DNA from 3 places in the Bacillus sp. XB1 genome. Region 3 is predicted to be linked to each of the others. Evidence: riboswitches for the same ligand, from Rfam matches in the RefSeq annotation. Region 3 holds a riboswitch; each other region holds the start of a gene.
The links. Region 3 has a riboswitch for S-adenosylmethionine ahead of mtnK (S-methyl-5-thioribose kinase). Riboswitches for the same ligand answer to the same signal wherever they lie in the genome.
Positions count from the first base shown of each region.

Region 1: it holds a riboswitch for S-adenosylmethionine, as region 3 does, so the genes downstream of both, metI (cystathionine gamma-synthase/O-acetylhomoserine thiolyase) here and mtnK (S-methyl-5-thioribose kinase) in region 3, are expected to answer to the same signal.
Region 2: it holds a riboswitch for S-adenosylmethionine, as region 3 does, so the genes downstream of both, ACK1U5_RS24260 (methionine ABC transporter ATP-binding protein) here and mtnK (S-methyl-5-thioribose kinase) in region 3, are expected to answer to the same signal.

Region 1 covers NZ_JBNRIL010000002.1:592,742-597,774, reverse strand. The annotation lists gene ACK1U5_RS18335 (bifunctional homocysteine S-methyltransferase/methylenetetrahydrofolate reductase) at 1-1,814, opposite strand, end outside; SAM riboswitch class I at 1,885-1,994, opposite strand; SAM riboswitch class I at 2,198-2,308, shown strand; gene metI (cystathionine gamma-synthase/O-acetylhomoserine thiolyase) at 2,403-3,515, shown strand; gene metC (cystathionine beta-lyase) at 3,512-4,675, shown strand; gene ACK1U5_RS18320 (cysteine hydrolase family protein) at 4,844-5,033, shown strand, end outside.
Region 2 covers NZ_JBNRIL010000005.1:23,784-28,816, reverse strand. The annotation lists gene ACK1U5_RS24270 (MetQ/NlpA family ABC transporter substrate-binding protein) at 1-810, opposite strand, end outside; gene ACK1U5_RS24265 (methionine ABC transporter permease) at 832-1,497, opposite strand; gene ACK1U5_RS24260 (methionine ABC transporter ATP-binding protein) at 1,487-2,506, opposite strand; SAM riboswitch class I at 2,630-2,735, opposite strand; partial or broken gene ACK1U5_RS24255 (cysteine hydrolase family protein) at 2,978-3,542, shown strand; gene pruA (L-glutamate gamma-semialdehyde dehydrogenase) at 3,793-5,033, opposite strand, start outside.
Region 3 covers NZ_JBNRIL010000002.1:782,566-787,598, reverse strand. The annotation lists gene ACK1U5_RS19465 (3-hydroxybutyrate dehydrogenase) at 1-280, shown strand, start outside; gene ACK1U5_RS19460 (YvrJ family protein) at 316-471, opposite strand; gene mtnA (S-methyl-5-thioribose-1-phosphate isomerase) at 539-1,600, opposite strand; gene mtnK (S-methyl-5-thioribose kinase) at 1,597-2,778, opposite strand; SAM riboswitch class I at 2,869-3,010, opposite strand; gene ACK1U5_RS19445 (carbon-nitrogen family hydrolase) at 3,082-3,945, opposite strand; gene ACK1U5_RS19440 (pyridoxal phosphate-dependent aminotransferase) at 3,960-5,033, shown strand, end outside.

The DNA.
Region 1 (5,033 bases), 190 kb from region 3:
ACTTCTTGCTTTTCTCTTACATATTTAACAAGATGTTCTGTAATTTCATACTTTAAAAATGGTGTAATAAGATAAATACCATTAAAATATTTCATCGCTGCGTCGACCAATTCTTGTGAAATGCGAATCCCTTCCTCAATTGCTGCCTCTTTCGTTTCATGTCCATCCATTCTCTCTCTTATTTCTTCAGGAAGAGTAATACCCGGCACCTCAAAATGAAGAAAATCTGCATTCCGCTTACTTACTAACGGCATAATTCCAATAAAAATAGGTTGTTCCAAATGCTTTGTCGCTTCATACACTTCTTCAATTAACTTGATATCGTAAATTGGCTGAGTTAAAAAATACTCCGCTCCAGCATCTATTTTTCGTTCCATTCGCTTAACCGCTGCTTTTAAGTGCCTCACGTGAGGATTAAATGCGCCGCCTACAGAAAACCTTGTCGCCGGTCCAATTGATTTCCCTAAAATTGAACGTCCATCGTTCATTTCTTTAATCATTTTAATAAGCTCAATAGAGGATAAATCATATACAGAAGTGGCACCGGGAAAATCACCAACGCGCGCTGGATCACCAGTTAAAGCTAACACTTCTTCCATCCCTAACGCCGATAAACCTAACAAATGAGATTGTAGTCCAATGACGTTATGATCTCTACACGTTAAATGCGTCAATACTGGGATATCATGCTTCGTTAATAACGCACCCATCGCCATATTAGAGACACGAGGCGATGCTAATGAATTATCTGCTAGAGTAATAGCATCTGCTCCCGCTCTTTTTAACGCTCTTGCTCCTTCAAAAAAACGCTGTGTATCTAACGTTTTCGGTGGATCTAATTCCACTACAACTGTCGTTTGTTTTTTTGCTTTCTCTGCTAGAGTGACGTGAGCCTTCGAACGTTTCTCATGCGTATGAACGACTTTTGGCCTTTGAATCGTTTCTTTTTCGATTACAGGGGTAATATTCGCAACAGCGCGCTTCATACTTTGAATATGTTCTGGAGTCGTACCACAACAGCCACCCAATAACCGAATACCTTGCTCAATAAATTTCGGTGTCATTGCTTCAAAATAAGCTGGACTTCCCTCATATACGTAACGTCCCTCTACATAATTCGGGAGACCTGCATTTGGGTATGCTGATAAATAGCCATTTTGCGGAATCGATATCATTTTGAAAGCTTCCGTCATATGAAGCGGCCCCAGTTGACAATTCAATCCAACAACATTTGCACCGTAATCTATAAACTGCTTTAATATTTCATTGACATCATTTCCATTTTGAGTCGTACCTGCTTCATGTAACGCTAATTGCGCAACAATCGGAATATTCGTTTGCTTACGCAACACTTTAACAGCATGAAGTAATTCAAATTCATCATAAAAAGTTTCTAATAGTAATCCATCAACCTGTTCTTCTAGTAAAGCCCCCGCCTGTTCAAGTAACATAAACTCCCTTTCCATATCAGTCGTTGTAACAGCTCCGATATGTTTCATACCACCAATTGTTCCTAAAATTGCATTTTTATCTGTCACAGATGCTTTCGCCAATTTCACTGCCGCTCTATTAATTTTTGTAACTTGATTTTCTAAACCATACATACGTAATTTCGCCTCATTTGCTCCATACGTATTCGTTTGAATTACATCTGCTCCAGCAGCTACATATTGTTTATGAATGGATATAATTAGATCTGGATCAGATACGTTCAATTCTTCAAAGCTACTTTGCAAACCATGTGAATGCAATAACGTTCCAACCGCACCATCACCTATTACAATTCCTTTTGATAATAAATCTAGTAATTTCACGAATCTCCCTCATTTCTATCAATATAAAAACCCCCTCTTCACTTTGAAGAGGGGGACATAATTGTTCCTCCTCTTATTATGCAAAACATTCGTTTTGCAGGTATTAGCACCGTTTCAAACATTTCGTTTGAAGGTTGCCGGGTTTCACAGGGCCTTTCCCTCCACCGCTCTCAATAAGAGTTGTCTTTATTATTTTATTTATGTAGCTAAAAGGAAATGCGTTCCCCTTTTAACAATGTTTGTTAATTTTTTAATAAATTTAGCATGCACAAAATTAAAAGTCAATGACACTTGCGGAAAAATAAAAATTATTTAAAATAAAGTTGCAATTCAATTATCTTTTATTGTAAAGTTAAAAACATAATAAAAATTTCATACGAACATTCTTATCTAGAGAGGTAGAGGGACTGGCCCTGTGACGCCTCAGCAACCATTAACATTTTGTTAATAAGGTGCTAATTCCAGCAAATTGTGAAAGATTTGACAGATGAGAAGAAGACTCTATTCAAACCGAAAGCCTTCTTCTTAGAAGGCTTTTTTTATTTTATATTCACTTAATGTTTCAATTTAAAAAGGAGGAATTTTCACATGTCAACAATCGAAACAAAACTAGCACAAATCGGAAATCGTAGTGAAACTACAACTGGAACGGTTAATCCACCAGTTTATTTCTCAACCGCTTATCGCCACGAAGGAATTGGTAAATCTACTGGCTTTGACTATTCACGAACTGGTAATCCAACTCGCTGTCTTTTAGAACAGGCGATCGCAGACTTAGAATATGGCGAACAAGGTTATGCCTGTAGTTCAGGGATGGCGGCTGTTCTCCTCGTCCTTTCTCTATTCCGCTCTGGAGACGAACTTATTGTATCTGAAGATTTATACGGGGGAACGTATCGATTATTTTCTGAGCATGAAAAAAAGTGGAATGTTCGATGTAGATACGTAAATACACAGTCTATTAAACAAATTGAGCAAGCTATCACAACTGAAACGAAGGCTATTTTCATAGAAACTCCAACTAATCCATTAATGCAAGTTACTGATATTGCTGCTGTCGCAACTGTAGCGAAAAGGCACGGACTACTTCTTATTGTAGACAACACATTCTACACACCTTATATACAGCAACCATTAACAGAAGGTGCTGACATTGTACTTCATAGCGCAACGAAATATTTAGGGGGACATAACGATGTACTAAGCGGGCTTGTCGTTGCAAAAGGAAAGGAACTTTGCGAGGAAATCGCTCATTATCATAATGCATCAGGTGCAGTTTTAAGCCCATTTGACTCATGGTTATTAATTCGCGGTATGAAAACGTTAGCGCTTCGCATGAGACAACATGAAGAAAATGCGAAAGCAGTTGTTGCGTATTTAAATGATGAAGACGGGGTGACAGATGTATTTTATCCAGGAAGAGGCGGCATGATTTCATTCCGCCTTAAAGATGAAGCTTGGATTAATCCATTCTTACAATCTTTATCCTTAATTACATTTGCCGAAAGTCTTGGTGGTGTAGAAAGTTTAATGACTTATCCAGCAACGCAAACACATGCTGATATTCCTGAAGAAATTAGAACAGCAAACGGCGTATGCAATCGTCTTCTTCGATTCTCAGTTGGCATTGAAAATAGTAACGATTTAATTCAAGACTTAAAGCAAGCCATTAAACTCGTAAAAGAAGGTGTAAGAATATGAGCTATTCTATAGATACACTCTTACTACACAACCAATATAAACATGACTCGCAAACAGGCGCTGTGAACGTTCCTATTTATAACACATCAACTTTTCACCAGTTTGATGTAGATACGTTCGGAAAATATGACTATAGCAGGTCAGGAAATCCAACTCGTGAAGCTCTTGAAGATATCATTGCTTTATTAGAAGGCGGAACAAAAGGATTCGCCTTTGCATCAGGCATTGCAGCGATTTCCACTGCATTCCTCCTTCTTTCACAAGGTGATCACGTACTCATTTCAGAAGATGTGTACGGAGGCACTTACCGAGTGATAACTGAGGTACTCTCCCGTTACGGTGTTTCACATACATTTGTTGATATGACCAATTTAGAAGAAATAAAACAAAACATGAAACCAAATACAAGGCTCTTTTATGTAGAAACACCTTCTAACCCACTTTTAAAAGTGACAGATATTCGCGAGGTTTCTAAACTCGCAAAATCTATTGGCGCTCTTACTTTTGTTGATAATACATTTTTGACACCACTATTCCAAAAACCACTTGAACTTGGAGCTGATGTCGTTCTTCATAGTGCTACAAAATTTATTGCTGGTCATAGTGATGTTACTGCCGGATTAGCAGTAGTAAAAGATGCAGAACTCGCTCAAAAGCTTGGATTTTTACAAAATGCATTCGGTGCTATTTTAGGACCTCAAGATTGTTCTCTCGTACTTCGCGGTCTAAAAACATTGCACGTACGCCTCGAGCATTCAGCTAAAAATGCCAATAAAATCGCACATTATTTACAAGAGCACGCTAAAGTACAAAATGTCTATTATCCGGGATTACAAACACATCTCGGATTTGATATTCAACAATCTCAAGCAACATCAGCTGGAGCGGTCTTATCGTTTACTTTGCAGTCAGAAGATGCACTCCGCCAATTTTTATCAAAAGTAAAATTACCTGTTTTTGCAGTTAGTTTAGGAGCTGTAGAGTCAATTCTTTCTTATCCAGCAAAAATGTCACATGCAGCACTGTCGCAAGAAGCTCGTGATGAAAGAGGAATCTCTAATTCATTACTTCGGTTATCAGTCGGTCTTGAAAATGTTAACGATTTAATATCCGATTTTGAAAATGCCCTTTCTTATGTAGAAGAACCTGTAAATGCATAGAGAAAAAGAAGATATGAGATTAGGTTTTCATATCTTCTTTTTCTGCGTTTTAGTTATATTCATTTGAATTTCTTCTTTTCTTATAGTCCATAAAAAAATAAAAGTATATCATCTATTTCTAAATAATGGATTAATTGATATATTAAGAAATAAAAAGGGGTGAAAATAATGGATATTTGTTCAGATATTTTAATCGTTATCGATTTACAAAATGGCGTATGTTATAGCGAGGAGCATTTATTTGATTTACAGAACTTACTAACAAAAGTAAATAAAAGAATTTATTCATACAGAAAATTAAATAAACCAATCCTTTTTGTTCAACATTGTGATGATGATTTAGTACCCGAGAAAGAAC
Region 2 (5,033 bases), on a different contig from region 3:
AATGGAACCATCATTTGTTTCTTTCTTAATTGCATCTGTTACTTCTTTTGAATGATATAGTTCAATTACTTTTTTTAATGTTGGATCATCTTTATCCTTCGTACGACCTGCAAAAATATTAATATATGGCTTCGCATTTTCATTGTTTGGATCTTCTAAGAAAATAGGATCCTTCGCTGGATCTAATCCAGCTTGACCAGCAACACCGTTATTAATAACTGATGCTGCAACATCTTTTAACACACGAGGTGTTTGCTGTGCGATAACCGGTGTAATTTTTAATTTCTTCGGATTTTCAGCAATACCACTTGGATCTCCAAATAGACCAAAGTCTTTTTTAAGCTTTAATAATCCAGCTGCATCAAGAAGTTTTAATGCACGTGCTTGATTCGTTGGATCGTTTGGAATTGCAATTTCTGAACCATCTGGGATTTCATTTGCTTTCTTATATTTTTCAGAGTATAAACCCATTGGCGCAATTTGCGTTGTACCAACAGCTGTAATATCTAACTTATGCTCTTTTTTAAATTGCTCTAAGAAAGCAATATGCTGGAATGAGTTTAATTCAATATCTCCATCAGCTAACGCTTTATTTGGCGTTGTGTAATCAGAGAACTCCACCAGTTTAATCTTAATCCCTTCTTTTTCAGCTTTTTTCTTCAAAATTTCCCAAGCGTCTCCATCCGTTCCAGTTACACCGACGCGAACTACTTTTTCTTTCGCTCCTGCACCCGTGTCTCCACTTGAGCAGCCGCTTAATGCTGAGACTCCTACAATTGCTGATAATGCAAATGCTAAAATTTTCTTCATTTTCTTTTCCTCTCTTCCTTTTTATGATCTGCGTAACAAGACTTTCGCAAAGTAGTTTCCTAAATTTTGAGCTATCTGTACGAGAATGATAAGTAACACGACCGTTACGAACATAACTGATGTATCAAAACGTTGATAACCATATGTCATTGCCAAGTCACCAAGACCGCCACCACCGACAAGCCCAGCAACTGCAGAAAATTCAATTAAACCAACTGTCATAAATGTGACACCTAAGATTAATGGTGCTAACGCTTCTGGTACAAGGATTTCAAAAACAATTCTAATTGGCGAGGCGCCCATTGCTTGCGCTGCTTCAATTACTCCTTTCGGAACGGAAACAAGGTTTGTTTCAACCATTCTAGCAATACCAATTGATGCGACTAACGTCATCGGGAAAATTGCCGCTGCTGTTCCAATCGTCGTTCCGATAACACTTCTTGTTAGTGGACTTAAGGCTACTAAAAAGATAATGAATGGTACCGGGCGAATTGTATTAATTATGATGTTAAGAATAGAAAAGACCCATTTATTTTCTAAAAAGTTTCCTTTTCTCGTTACATATAAAAGTAAACCTAGAGGTATACCCAGAATTGTGGCGAATATAAGGGTTACAATTACCATTAAGAGGGTATCCCCCGTCGCATCTAGTATGCGCGGCCAAAATATACTCCAATCAACTCGCATGAGCTTCTACCTCCTTCAGCTGCACTTGCAGTCTTAGATGTTGTAATGCTTTTTGAATTTCCCTCTGCTCACCTTGCAACTCTACAAGAAGATTTCCAAATAGCACATTTTGAAGTTCAATAATATTTCCGTACAGTACATTTACATCGACGTTATAGTTTTTTGCGATATATGATAGTACCGGTTGTCCTGTCTCCTCACCAGTAAATGTTAGACGATAAATTTGACCACCATTTTGAATTTTCGCTAGAACACTTTCCGGTAAATGATCATTAATGACAGAACGTACAAAGTTTTGAGTCGTCTTTGTTTTTGGTTGCGTGAAAACATCAAACAGTTTTCCTTCTTCAATAACTTTCCCCTTCTCCATTACAGCTACACGGTGACAAATTTCTTTCACAACATGCATTTCATGTGTAATAAGAAGAATTGTTAAATTGTATTCTCGATTTACTTTCTTTAATAAGTTTAGAATTTCTGTCGTCGTTTCTGGATCTAAAGCTGATGTTGCCTCATCACATATAAGAATATCTGGCGATGTCGCAAGTGCTCTAGCAATGCCCACACGCTGCTTTTGCCCACCTGATAGCTGCTCTGGATAATAGTTTGCTTTATCTTCTAACCCTACAAACTTCAGCAGTTCATTTACTCTTTCTTTTATCTCATTCTTTGGTACTTTCGCTAACTTTAATGGATAAGCAATATTTCCAAATACTGTTCTTGAATTAAATAAATTAAAACTTTGAAAAATCATTCCAATTCTTTGTCTCAGTTTACGTAATTCTTTCGTCGATAATGATGTAATGTCTTTATCATCTATTGAAATCGTTCCTGCCGTCGGTCTCTCTAACATATTTACTAAGCGTAATAACGTACTCTTTCCAGCGCCACTAAAACCGATAATGCCAAAAATTTCGCCTTTCTCAACTGATAATGTTACATCCTCCACCGCATGAACAGATTGCCCAGCTGATTCATACACTTTACTTACGTTGTTAAAAGAAATCATTTTTCCCCCTCCTATATGCTGTAAAAACTTGAAGTAGAGCTTTCGAGGTAAAATAAAAAGTGCTCTCCTTCTTATCAACCATAAAGATAAGAAGGAGAGCACTTATATGTACTCATTCACATCTTCTCATCTTCCAAGCCTTTATATGGCTTGCTGGAGTTAGCACGGTATTAAAAAACCCGTTGCTGAGGTATCGTAGGGCCAGTCCCTCCACCTCTCTGGATAAGAATGTATCGATTTAATTGTCATTTAATTAATTCTCATTATAGAACTCAGAATAATAAGAGTCAATACATTTTTTAGAAAAATATTAATTATTCATTTATTAAAATTTTCAGATGAAAATTCATGAGAAAATAGTAACTTTCAAGGTTATTTAAAATTCTTCTTCCTCATATTTTTAAACAGGAGAATCCTCTCCACGAATTGAATAAATTTATTTGAATATGAAACTCGGAGGCAGATAAATATATGAAAACAGCTCTTTTACTCGTCGATATTCAAAACGATTATTTTCCAAATGGAAAGATGGAATTGCGTAATCCAGTAGAAGCAAGCGAATATGCTAATCAGTTATTACAATACTTTAGAACAAACAGCGAACCTATTTTTCATATCCAACACGTAGCTATAAAAGATGACGCTACTTTTTTCCTACCTAATACAGAAGGTGTACATATTCACGAAAGCGTACGTCCACTTAGAGAAGAAACAGTTATAGTCAAACATTATCCAAATAGCTTCCGAGAAACTAATCTTCTAGAGCAATTAAAACGTTTTAATATTGAACATGTCGTTGTATGCGGGATGATGACTCATATGTGTATCGATGCAACAGTAAGGGCTGCATTCGATTTTGGCTTTCAATGTACCGTTATACATGACGCTTGTGCTACAAAAGACCTTTCTTTTAAGAACGCTACTATACCAGCTGTTTATATTCACAATACAATTTTAGCTAGTTTAAATGGCGTATATGCAAATGTAATAAGCACGCAAGAATTTTTAGCTACATAAAAAACACTCCTTTCAGTGAGCAAAACCGAAAGGAGTGTTCCTTGTCGAACCATAGATTTTCTTTCAAATTGTATTATACAGGAAATTCTCAAAATGAATACTAAAAAATATGACTAATAAGTCAACTTTTCTCATTATTTTATTTCTGTTTACATGTTTATCCCGCTATTAATAGGTTTTAGCTCATTCTCTTCGAACGACGGTAATATATGGGGGTTCAATTTTAAAAGGAGCTCTTCACATTCTGTGAAGAGCTCCTCTACTATTTCTTATAAAGTTTCAGAAGTAGTTTTTGCTTGCATGTGAAGTGCTAAGTAATCAGGTCCACCAGCTTTAGAGTCTGTACCAGACATGTTAAAGCCACCGAATGGTTGGTAACCTACGATTGCACCAGTACATCCACGGTTGAAGTATAAGTTACCAACGTGGAAGTCTTCGCGTGCTTTTTCAATATGGTCACGGTTGTTAGTAATAACAGCACCTGTTAAACCGTATTCCGTATTGTTTGCAATTGCAAGTGCATGATCGAAGTCTTTCGCTTTACAGAATGCTACTACTGGTCCGAAGATTTCTTCTTTCATTAAGCGAGCATCTTCTGCAACGTCAGCAACGATTGTTGGTTGGATGAACCAGCCTTTAGAATCGTCTCCTTCGCCACCTGCTAAGATTCTACCTTCTTCTTTACCAATTGCAACATAGCTCATTACTTTATCAAATGCAGCTTGGTCATTAACAGGACCCATGTTTGTACCTAATACTGCTGGGTTAGCAACTGTTAATTCTTTTGTTAATTCAACAGCACGATTTAATACGTGATCGTATACATCTTCATGGATTACTGCACGAGAACATGCAGAACATTTTTGTCCTGAGAATCCGAATGCTGATGCAACGATAGACTTAGCTGCTAATTCAAGATCTGCTTCTTTATCAACAACGATTGTGTCTTTACCGCCCATTTCAGCGATAACGCGTTTTAACCAAATTTGTCCTGGGTTTACTTTCGCTGCACGCTCATAGATGCGGATACCTACATCACGAGATCCCGTGAAGCTTACGAAACGTGTACGAGGATGATCTACTAAGTAGTCACCAACTTCAGAACCGTTACCTGGAACGAAGTTTACTACGCCAGCTGGTAAGCCAGCTTCTTCTAATACTTCCATAAATTTCGCTGCTACTACAGGAGTTGTACTAGCTGGTTTTAGTAATACTGTGTTACCAGAAACTAAAGCAGCTGTTGTCATACCTGCCATAATTGCGAATGGGAAGTTCCAAGGAGAAATGATAACACCTACTCCTAATGGAATGTAAGAGAAACGATTATATTCAATTGGACGGCTTTCTACTGGAATACCGTCTTTTAATTTTAACATTTGACGACCATAATATTCCATAAAGTCGATTGCTTCTGCTGTATCAGCATCTGCCTCATTCCATGGCTTACCTGCTTCTTTTACAAGAATAGCAGAGAATTCATGTTTTCTGCGACGAACGATTGCTGCAGCAC
Region 3 (5,033 bases):
TGCTGCTTTAGAAGGTGCTACGCATGGTATTACTGTTAATGCCCTTTGCCCTGGTTATGTCGATACCCCTCTTGTACGTAATCAACTACAAGACTTAGCTACTACACGAAATGTACCACTTGAAAATGTTTTAGAAGATGTTATTTATCCACTCGTCCCACAAAAGCGCTTATTACAAGTACAAGAAATCGCTGATTATGCGATGTTTTTAGCGAGTGAAAAAGCTAAAGGTATAACGGGACAAGCTGTTGTTATAGATGGTGGTTATACCGCTCAATAAAAATAAAGTTTGCTCAAGAAGAGCAAACTTTATTTTTATTCCCGAGGATCTTCGTACTTTAGTAATTGCCGCGGGAGCTTCTCAATTGCAACAATTACCCCCTCTAGTTTACTTTCAATACGGTGGAGTAAATATAATGTTACAACAATCGGAAACCCTACATTACCTATCATCTTGATCCACTCTTCCATCCTCTTCCCCTCCTTTCATTATATAAGTAAGAGAAAACACTGCATTTAGGCATAAAAAAACAAGCTATTATGTATTAGCTTGTTTTTCAAATAATGATGCAATTTCTCGTTTATAGTCCCCCCGTATAATACCTTTCTCAGTAATAATTCCTGTAATTAATTCATTCGGCGTTATGTCAAATGCTGGATTATAAACATCCGTTCCAATTGGTGCTACTTGTTTTCCAAAGATTTTCGTAACTTCTGTTTCATCTCTTTCTTCAATAATAATTTCAGCTCCAGTTTCTTTCGTAACATCAAATGTTGACAGTGGAGCAGCAACGTAAAATGGGATATTAAAGTGCTTTGCTAAAATAGCTAAATTCATTGTCCCTATTTTATTTGCCGTATCTCCATTTGCGACAATTCGATCCGCCCCTACAATAATTGCATTTATTTCTTTCGTTTGAATAGCATGAGCTGCAGTATTATCTGTAATAAGGGTCACATCAATATTTGCTTGCTTCAATTCCCAGGTCGTTAAGCGACCACCTTGTAAAACTGGTCTCGTTTCACACGCATATGCATGTAAACGCACACCTTCCTCTTTTCCAATATAAAAGGGAGCTAATGCAGTTCCATATCTGGCAGTTGCGATACTTCCAGCGTTACAGATTGTTAAAATATTATCGCCATCTTTAAAACATGTTAACGCATATTCCCCAATATTTCGGCACACCTCTTCATCTTCCTGCTGAATGCGAAGCGCTTCTTCTTCTAATGTTTTTTGTGCTTCTTTTATTGTAGTAATCTCTCGAATAGATTCTCTCATACGATCAATTGCCCAAAATAAATTTACTGCTGTCGGGCGTGACGTTCCTAAATAATTACAATCTCTATTAAACTTCTTTTGAAATTCTTCAATATGTACAGTGTTATATTTTTTTGATGCAAGCGCCAAGCCAAATGCAGCTACAATTCCAATTGCAGGCGCTCCTCGTACTTCTAACATTACGATGCTTTTCCAAACCTCTTCAATAGTCGTCAATGTTTTGTATTCTGTGCTATGCGGCAATTTCGTTTGATTTAATACCGCAATTGCATCACCTTTCCAGCTTACAGATCTCGGAACAGTAACAATTGTACTCACGCTTTTACGCCCCCTGAAACTGTCTGTTGAAATAATGTTCGAAACAGTTGAATATCAGCACTTTTAGATTCATATTTTATTAGTTCTTTACCTAAGGATAGCACTTGTTTCTTAGCTTGAATTCTTGTTTCTTTATTTTCTATTTCATCTAAATCTGCTACATGAGCTAAACCAATTGTTCTACGAATCAGTTCACATCCGGCAAATCCAACTGCATCAGTAAAGATATTTTGCAAAATAATTGGTAACCATTGTTTTTCTTTCGTATATGCTTCTACACCTTCTCCAATCCATAACTTTGTAAAAGTTTCTACAAAATAACTCCACGTCTTTTCTATATGGAAAAATAGTACACTTCTTTTTTCTTCTTCTCTAGATAAAGCATTTAATAATAGATTTGCAATAAATTGACCTATGTCAAATCCAAATGGGCCATATGTCGCAAATTCTGGATCAATCACCTTCGTTTCAGAAGGTGACGAAAAAATACTACCAGTATGTAAATCACCATGAATAAGAGTTTCTTTTCTTGTTAAGAACTTATATTTATATTGTGCTACTTTTAGTTTTAAAGTTTTATCACTCCAAAGTTCATCAACCACGAGCTGTAAATCTGGCTCATAATCATTTGTATCATAATGTCCAAACGGATCTGTAAACACTAAATCCTCTGTAATTTTACAAAGGTCCGGATTTACAAAGGTACCTTCTAGTACCCTCTTCTCTTCTGACTGTAAACCAAAATCTGAAGTATAAAATAAAACATGTGCTAGAAAACGGCCGATATGCTGGGATAAAAGCGGATATTCTTCTCCGTCTATTAATCCTTTTCTTGTAATTGTTAGTCTTGATAAGTCTTCTATTACCGTTATCGCTAACTCTTCATCATGACTGTACACTACTGGAACATAATCCGGTACATACTGCGCAAAAATTTGTAATGCCTTGCTTTCAATCGTTGCTCTTTTTATAGACAATGGCCAGCTTTCACCAACTACTTTCGCATAAGGCAGTGCTTGTTTTATTATAATTGATTTCTCTCCATCATCTAATTTGAACACGTAATTTAAGTTTCCGTCTCCAATTTCATGACAAACGACATTTGCCTTCGCTTCAAAATAGCCATGATCTTTCGCATATTGTACAGCTGTTATTTCTGTTAATGAATAATATCCCATCGTCTTCTCCCCCTTTTTAAATTCAGAGGTTTTTCTAACATAGAAAAACCTCTTTCCACTAAGAAAGAGGTTTGAAGTTTATCTTCTCCCCTCTTATCTGCCAGAAAGTTTTACTTTCTGCTGGAATTAGCACCGTGCCTTTTGGCGTAATAAACGCCCCATTTCACAATGGTATTACGGTCGGTTGCTGGGCTTCATCGGGCCAAATCCCTCCACCTGCTCTTGATAAGAGTTGTATAATTTTTTGAATTTTTAACTTTATGTTGAAGACTATACCAAGAATAAAAATCACTTGTCAACATTTTATTTGTATAATTCTGGACGGCGATCCGCAAAAACCGGAATTCCTTTACGTACTTCTTTAATTTTCTCGAATTCAAGCTCTCCAAATAAAATTGATTCCTCTTCATTCGCCTCTACTACAACTTCACCCCAAGGGTCCACAATTAAAGAATGACCCGCAAATACATTATTTGGATCCTTTCCTGCTCTATTACACGCAACAACATAACACTGATTTTCAACTGCTCTTGCTTGCAATAGCAAACGCCAATGTGCTAAACGAACTAATGGCCATTCTGCTACAACAAATAATACTTTTGCCCCTTTAGCAGTATGGACACGCATCCACTCTGGAAAACGAATATCATAACAAATTGTTCCAGCGCATTCGACATCATCTAGCTTAAATTCGCCCGTACCATTACCGGCTATTAAATATTTATGTTCATCCATAAGCTGAAATAAATGTACTTTACTATATTCGTTGACTAGCTGTCCTTCATTATTTACAACATACATCGTATTTGTAACACCTTGCTCTGTTTGCTTTGCTATAGAACCACCAACAATATGTATATCATATTGCTTCGCCCATTCTATTAACTTTTCTTTCGTTTCCACTCCATCACTATCTGCAATTTCAGAAAGTCTCGTTAAATCATATCCTGTTGTCCATAGTTCTGGTAAGACGATAACATCTGGCCTTTCCTTCATAGCTTCGCTTATTTTATTTTTAGCATTCTCAATATTTTTTTCTACATCTCCAAAAACAATATCCATTTGAATACATGCGACTTTCATTTTTTCAGCCCCATTCTTATTTTTTTCTTTACAAAATACTGGAAAGATTATATCATTTGTCACTAGAATTGTAACAACTTTCAAAAGAGGTGGAAAGTATGAAATTATTTCAACCTTCTGAGATAGTAACATCATTGCCAACACAATTTTTCGCTTCACTTGTTGCAAAAGTTAACAAAGTCGTTGCAGCTGGTCACGATGTTATTAATCTAGGTCAAGGTAATCCAGATCAACCAACACCGCAGCATATCGTAAAAGCTTTACAAGATGCTGCCGAAAAGACCATTCATCATAAATATCCGCCATTTCGCGGACATGAAAGCTTAAAGGAAGCCGTGGCTACATTCTATAAACGTGAATACGGCGTCGAATTAAACCCAAAAACTGAAGTTGCTATTTTGTTTGGCGGGAAGGCTGGACTAGTAGAATTACCGATTTGTTTTACAAATCCTGGTGATACGATTCTCGTTCCGGATCCAGGTTATCCAGATTATTTATCCGGGGTTGCTTTAGCAAAAGCACACTTTGAAACAATGCCGCTTATTGCAGAAAATAACTTTTTACCAGATTATACAAACATTGATGACTCTATTGCAGAGCGTGCAAAATTAATGTTTTTAAACTATCCAAATAATCCTACCGGTGCTACTGCATCAAAAGATTTTTTTGATGCAACCATTCACTTTGCTAATAAACATAATATATTAGTTGTTCACGATTTTGCTTATGGCGCTATCGGATTTGATGGTCAAAAACCTGTTAGTTTCTTGCAAGCAGATGGTGCGAAAGATATAGGAATTGAAATTTACACATTATCAAAAACTTTCAATATGGCTGGCTGGCGCATCGCTTTTGCTGTAGGGAATGAAAGTGTGATTGAAACAATTAACCTATTACAAGATCATATGTATGTTAGTATATTCGGTGCAGTTCAAGATGCTGCTCGAGAAGCGCTATTAAGTTCACAGTCTTGCGTAATAGACCTTGTAAATAGTTACGAATCTCGAAGAAACGCTCTTATTTCAGCCTGTCACTCAATTGGTTGGAATGTAGACATTCCAAAAGGATCATTCTTTGCATGGCTTCCCGTTCCAAAAGGATATACCTCTGAGCAATTTTCTGATATTTTACTAGAAAAAGCACATGTCGCAGTTGCTCCTGGTGTTGGATTT